2 regions of the Robinsoniella sp. RHS genome follow, and region 1 is predicted to be linked to the other one. Evidence: riboswitches for the same ligand, from Rfam matches in the RefSeq annotation. Region 1 holds a riboswitch; the other holds the start of a gene.
What was found. Region 1 has a riboswitch for ZMP and ZTP ahead of RHS_RS25435 (formate--tetrahydrofolate ligase). Riboswitches for the same ligand answer to the same signal wherever they lie in the genome.

Region 2: linked by a shared signal. The riboswitch ahead of RHS_RS14465 (phosphoribosylaminoimidazolecarboxamide formyltransferase) and the one ahead of RHS_RS25435 (formate--tetrahydrofolate ligase) in region 1 are both predicted to bind ZMP and ZTP.

The regions. Positions count from the first base shown of each region.
Region 1 covers NZ_JNGB01000133.1:621-4,347, reverse strand. The annotation lists gene RHS_RS25450 (Ig-like domain-containing protein) at 1-320, shown strand, start outside; gene RHS_RS25445 (GGDEF domain-containing protein) at 371-2,056, shown strand; ZMP/ZTP riboswitch at 2,129-2,214, shown strand; THF riboswitch at 2,329-2,421, shown strand; partial or broken gene RHS_RS25435 (formate--tetrahydrofolate ligase) at 2,668-3,727, shown strand, end outside.
Region 2 covers NZ_JNGB01000030.1:18,247-21,973, forward strand. The annotation lists gene phnX (phosphonoacetaldehyde hydrolase) at 1-564, shown strand, start outside; gene RHS_RS14460 (hypothetical protein) at 840-1,871, shown strand; ZMP/ZTP riboswitch at 1,955-2,033, shown strand; gene RHS_RS14465 (phosphoribosylaminoimidazolecarboxamide formyltransferase) at 2,118-3,290, shown strand; gene RHS_RS14470 (DUF6612 family protein) at 3,487-3,727, shown strand, end outside.

The sequences.
Region 1 (3,727 bases):
AAAAGGGTAAGGTTACGGCAGTTCGAAAAGGTACTGCATATATTACGGCGACAGCAAATAAAGTGAAGAAAACCTGCAAAGTAATCGTAAAAGACCCAATCCTTAACCTGCGGCATACTTCTGCACAGGTAAAGAAAAATAAAACATATGCGATAAAAGTAAATGCCATTCCGAAAGGAACAATCACTTATAAATCCTCAAAGCCCAAAGTGGCTGCGGTAAACAGGAAAGGTGTAGTAACCGGGCTTCGACGGGGTTCGGCAAATATTACCGTAAAATGTAACGGTGTTAAAAAAGTAATAAAAATCACTGTAAAATAAACGAGTGCTCTGCTGAGAATCATTTTACAGAGAAAGTAGATGTGACGAAAATGATGAATGAGACAGTTGATTATGCGCAATTTGACATACTTCCTGCAGGAGTCTGTGAGTTTCTGGGAGACGAGGCGCTGTCTTTGACGTATGTGAATACTACTTTTCATGCAATGCTGGGTTATGAAAAACGGCAGGAAATGCCGTCTGAAATGAAGGAACTGGTGTTAAAAGAAGACTGGGAAGAAATGTGTAATATGGCTGGCTTCTGTCCCGGCAATCCGGCTGCAACTCTGGAGCTGGAGGTTCGGATGAAGAAAAAGAATGGAGATACCGGCTGGTTTATGCTGCGATGTAAAGGCGACAGTGAACGGACCAGCAGAATCATGTGTATCTGCCTGGATTTTAGCCTTCGCAAAGATGCAGTCGAAGGATTGTATGGGCAGGAAGAAACATATCGTTTGATTGTATGGGAACACACGAAGAAAATGGCAGCCCGTTATGAACTGGATACAGAAATATTATATTTGTATGAAAAATCATCGGAGTTTTTTGACCGCCAGGTTATTGAAAACATGCCGGAGACCTTCATAACGGAAGGAATGGTGGCAGAAGAAAGCCAGGAAGAATACCGTGAGTTTTTCAAAAGGATGAAAGCGGGAATCCCAGCCTCTGATACCATTGTGAAAATCAACCACAGACTGAACCGTCAGGTCTGGCTGCGCCATGACTATACGATTACCGATGATGGGCGCTTTGCAGTGATATCCATGGAAGATATGACCAAAGCTCATGAAAAAGAGATCGAACATGAGCGGTGGAAACGTTCTTATGAAAGCCAGCTGACGGGAAACGTAATAAATTACCGTTATAATATTACCAGAGATACTGTGGAGTATATCAAGGGGACTATGGGAGAAGAAATCCCTAAAAGTGCGCGTACTTCCTTTACGGCAGCGGCCGCATATGTATGGGAACACTTCATATATAAAGAAGATCAGGAAAATTACAAGATTATGTTCTCTTATGCCAACTTGATGAAACGCTATTGCGAAGGGATCAAAACTCTGCATTGTGAGTTCCGGCGTCTGAATCCGGAAGGAAATTACTTTTGGGTAGAAGGCGACATACAGCTGATACAGGACCCATACTCTAAGGATATTATTGCATTTGTGGCCTTAAACGACATTGATGAGAAAAAGAAAGAAGAATTCCAACTGCAGTACCGGCTGGAAAATGATGACCTCACCGGTGTTCTGAACAGGGCAGAGGCTGTGAAAAAGGTAACAAAGATGTTAGTGAAAAGTGAAAAACGCCATAACCATGGATTTGTTATGGTAGACATTGATAATTTTAAAATGCTGAATGATTCTTACGGGCATATCATCGGAGACCAGGTCTTAAAAGAAATTGCCTATACGTTAAAAAGTGCCGGAAAGGCGGATGATGTGATAGCAAGACTTGGCGGAGATGAGTTTGTCATTTGTATGAAAAACGTTGGGAACAGCCATGCTCTTGAAAAACGCCTGGAAACCCTCCGTAAAAGAGTTGCCCGCTGGGTCAATGGGGATATCGAAATATCAGCCAGTATCGGGGCAGCTATGTACCCCAAAGACGGCACAACCTTTACCAGTCTCTATCAAAAAGCGGACATAGCTCTTTACCGGGCAAAAGCTGAAGGCCGCAACCGGGTGGTTCTATTTGAACCTGAAATGGAATATAACAATAAAGGAGATCAATTGTAACATTTTTATGTGAAATATCCACAAAATTCTTGACAAAATTTTAACTTTGTTTTATAGTATATATATCGTAACAAAGGTTTTGATTACTGACGGATAGTTGTGGAGTACCACAGGGAAATCAAAATTATATGATAAGGTCGACCGTCTGGGCAGCATTTGTTATCTATGATGTTGCCCTTTTTTAATACACTTTAGGTGTTAGAATTCTATCCGGTACCGAAAGAAATCTGCTTGACTTATTTCTTTCTATATTAACAATTGAATAATGTTCAAGTAGAGTAGATGTTATACGTAAAGTGTCACCAAAGGGGGAGGCTTTTGGTGAACGAAGGAGACTTCCGCGTTATAAGATCGCTCCCGCTACTGCGTAAAAGATGTATTGTTATTTCTATATTATTTAGAATGTGTATGGTCAGATGCTATTTCTTTGTGCAGTATAGCAGGCAGTCCCGATATTGGGCAGCTGTGTTATTTGCTGAGTGGCAAATGATTCAACTGCTTTTTTTATGGGTTAAGAATGGCAGGCAGACGCATGTCCTTACGGGGACCGTAGTATAATTTATAACGTAAATCACCGCAAAAGCGGTTAATATGAAAGGAGATATTTAACTATGGGTTACAAATCAGACATCGAAATTGCACAGGAGACTACTATGTCCCCAATTACAGAAATCGCAGCAAAAGCAGGTATTGACGAGAAATATCTTGAGCAATACGGGAAATACAAAGCAAAAATTGATTACAATCTGTTAAAAGAAAGTGATGCTCCTAACGGAAAATTAGTTCTTGTAACAGCAATCAACCCGACTCCGGCAGGTGAAGGAAAAACGACAACTACGGTAGGTCTGGCTGATGGTTTACAGAAACTGGGCAAGAACGTTATGGTTGCACTTCGTGAGCCATCTTTAGGACCGGTATTCGGTGTAAAGGGCGGCGCAGCAGGCGGCGGCTATGCACAGGTAGTTCCGATGGAAGACATCAACCTTCACTTTACAGGTGATTTCCATGCAATCGGTGCAGCCAACAACTTACTGGCAGCGATGCTGGATAACCATATCTTCCAGGGCAATGCATTAAACATCGACCCTAGAAAGATCACATGGAGAAGATGTGTGGATATGAATGACCGCCAGCTTCGTAACATCGTAGACGGAATGGGCGGAAAGACAAACGGAATGCCTAGAGAAGATGGATATGATATCACCGTTGCATCTGAAATTATGGCAGTATTATGTCTGGCAAAAGATATCACAGATTTAAAAGAGAGACTTTCCAAGATTATCGTTGGATATACATATGGAAAAATTGCAGAGCAGAAACCGGTAACCGCAGGCGACTTAAATGCACAGGGCGCTATGACAGCACTGTTAAAAGATGCTCTGAAACCAAACCTGGTTCAGACTCTGGAACACGTGCCTGCAATCGTTCACGGCGGACCATTTGCCAATATCGCACATGGCTGTAACTCTGTAATTGCAACAAAGATGGCATTAAAACTGGGTGATTACGCAATCACAGAAGCAGGATTCGGCGCTGACCTTGGAGCAGAGAAATTCCTGGATATCAAATGCCGTATGGCAGGGCTTACCCCTTCCGCAGTTGTTATCGTAGCAACCGTGCGTGCATTAAAATACAATGGCGGCGTTCCAAAGGCTGACTTGAATAACGAAA
Region 2 (3,727 bases), on a different contig from region 1:
GTTGAAAAATATCAGGGTCCATCGCAGGAAAGCGATGTGGAAAAGCTCTATGAGTTATTCGAAAGCAAATTACTGAGTATACTGGACGAATTTGCACAGCCAAAGCCTTATGTGCTGGAAACAGTTGAACAGTTGAGAGAAAAAGGCATAAAAATCGGGTCAACAACCGGTTATACAGATATTATGATGGATATCGTAACGCAGAAGGCAAAAGAAGCCGGATATGAGCCGGATGCATGGTTTAGTCCGGATGCTGTGGGCAGCATGGGACGCCCATATCCTTTCATGATTTTCAAGAACATGGAGACCCTTAAAATATCTTCCGTACAAAGCGTCATAAAGGTGGGAGATACCGTATCTGATATAAAAGAAGGAAAAAATGCCGGTGTATATACCGTTGGCATACTGGAAGGCAGTTCCGAGATGGCACTTACCCAGGAGGAATATGAGGCTCTTTCCAAAGAAGAAAAACAGGCAGAACTGGACAGAGTGAGTAAAATCTATAAAGAAGCCGGTGCAGACTGTGTGATTAAGGATATCCGTGGGATCTTAGAATTAATATAATTAATGAGGTACAGATTGAGAAAGACCTTGAATCGATAGATACGTATTAGTGCGTGTTGGATTCAAGGTTTTTTTTGTGTAAAATAAGAATAATAAACAATTTTATTATACATAAAATATAATAAGATATTTGATAAAAAATAATTGAAACTTAATAATTAATATGATACTATATATAATCAAATAGGATCTCTATAAAAACAATTCTTTTCGATCTAATATAAAAAAATTCCCAAAACAAATATAAAATTGAAGAAAGGTAAATAAAGAAAACGATGATAAATGGAGAAAATACATTTTCAGATTCTAATTCTGAAGCTGAAAAAATCCGGGGAGAAAACAATACGTATCATATTTATGATAAGATATTTAAAAGAATATTAACCTTGTCCAAGAAAGCAGTCATTCATTTGATTAATGGTTTATTTCAACAGAGTTATCCTCAAGACAGTGAAGTAGAATATAATTGGACGGAACATGTGGACAAAGACTTAAGAAAAACGATCGCAGATACAATTATTACTATTAATCATACAGACAGTTATCATCTGGAAGCCCAAATGTATCAGGATGAACAGATTGTCCTGCGAATGTTTGAATATGGTTACCACCATTCCATGAAGACCAGGCAATTTCAGGATACGATTATATTTCCAGAGCCCGTAATAATATACCTGGCGGATAATTATGATAAAATTCCGGACTATTATCTTCTGAATATAGAATTTAAAGGCCAGGGGAGCTTTTCGTACAAGGTTCCCACTATTAAATATTTATCGGAACAAATAGAAGAGATCAATCGCAATAAAATGATAATCTTAATCCCCTTTCAACTGCTGAGACTTCGAAAAGCATTAAAAAAAGAGCGTAGTGATGAAAATATTGAAGCGTTGAAAAAGTTAATAAAAACTGATATAATCGAAAGTATCATAGAGAATGAAAAGTTGGGTAATATAACCAAAGATGATGCAAGACGATTAAAACGTCTTACACTGCAGTTATACCATCATATCTACGACCGATATGAAGAACTGGAGGAAAGGGGTGTGTCAGAGATGGTAGAAGAGGCACTGGTATTAGATATTGATATTATTGAATATGAACATGAAAAAAAGATGGAGAGTTTAAGGAAAGAACTGGAAACGGAAATTAAAGAGAAAGAGTTGGAAATAGACAAAATTACCGAACAAAAAAACAAGGATTTAAAAGCCATGCGAATGTTGCTGGAACAAAAACCAAGAGAATATATTCTGAAAGAGACGGGTCTGTCTGATGAACAGCTAGAGGCATTAATCCAGGGGAAATAATATTCATAGATCTGCAACAGTGGGAAAGAACCTGAAAATACCGAAAAAGCTCTTGACATCTACAGTAAAAAATGTTATGTTGATTTTAGTTATACGACTGACGGAAGTGGAATTAACCACATGAAGTATAATGATAATGAGCCGACCGTCTGGGCAGAGAGCCCGGGTAGTAGGCTCTTTTTTATCAAATATTAACCATAGAGCAATTTATAAGCACGCTCTAGCATGAAAAGGAGTGTAACAGTGATGAAAGAATTCGAATTAAAGTACGGTTGTAACCCAAATCAGAAACCAGCTAAGATTTTTATGAAAGAGGGAGAACTCCCGATCAAGATTTTAAACGGCAGACCAGGGTACATAAATCTTATGGATGCTTTTAACAGCTGGCAGTTAGTAAAGGAATTAAAAGCTGCAACAGGAATGGTAGCAGCAGCTTCTTTCAAGCATGTCAGCCCGGCAGGAGCAGCCGTTGCAGAACCCCTTGATGAAACGATGAAAAAAATCTATTTTGTGGAAGGCTGTCCGTTAACAGAAGCTTCTACTGCATATATCCGTGCAAGAGGCGCAGACAGAATGTCTTCTTATGGAGATTTTGCAGCACTGTCAGATGAATGTGATGAAGCAACCGCATTATATATTAAACGAGAAGTATCCGATGGTATTATTGCACCTTCTTACTCTGAAAAAGCTTTAGAAATCCTGAAAGCGAAAAAGGGCGGAAATTATGTGGTTATCCAGATGGATCCTAACTACGTACCGGCTGTACAGGAAACAAAAGATATTTTTGGAATCACATTTGAGCAGGGAAGAAATAATATTGCGTTGAATGAAGAAATGCTTCAGAACATTCCGACTCAGGTAAAAGATATGCCGGCAGCAGCAAAAAGAGATTTATTGATATCACTGATTACTTTAAAATATACACAGTCCAATTCTGTTTGCTATGTAAAAGACGGACAGGCAATTGGCGTAGGTGCCGGACAGCAGTCCAGAGTACACTGTACCAGACTAGCAGGCAATAAAGCAGATGTATGGTATTTAAGACAGCACGCAAAAGTACTGAACCTTCCATTTAAAGAAGGTGTAAGAAGAGCTGACAGAGACAACGCTATTGATGTTTATGTATCAGACGATTACGATGATGTATTGCGTGATGGCATGTGGGAAGCAGTATTTTCTGTGAAACCGGAACCTTTGACAAAAGAAGAAAAAGTGGAATGGCTGAAGACAATGGACAATGTAGCACTGGGGTCTGATGCATTTTTCCCATTTGGTGATAATATTGAGAGAGCACATAAGAGCGGTGTTAAGTTTGTAGCGCAGGCCGGTGGTTCTGTAAGAGATGACAATGTAATTGACACCTGTGATAAATATGGCATTGCGATGGCAATGACAGGTATTCGTTTCTTCCATCACTAAGATAATAAATTTACCGTTGCTTTGGCAGATTAGTACATGCCGGAGCAGCGGTTTTTTTGCGTTTTATGTTGATTTATAAAAAAGTATTGCGATTTTTTCGTTATTCCATTAATATAATCTATATACGTTAATCATTGAGTATATATGGATAAATGAGGGAGCAAGTCAAAATCGTTGTTGAAAAGGAGGCAAAAGTATGAAGAAGAAATTGTGGAAACGGGGATGTGTTGTACTGGGAGGAGGAATTCTGGCTTTTAGTATGGCAGGATGCGGCAAGGTAACTTCAGAGACGCTTTTAAAATCCATGTCAGAGAATATGTCTAAAGAAGAAAATTATAAGCTGGATATGATAATGGATCTGCAGGCGGGCGGCAGTGTTCAGGGAATCACCCTGGATATTAAAATGAATATGGATATGGGCATGAAAGTAAATACCA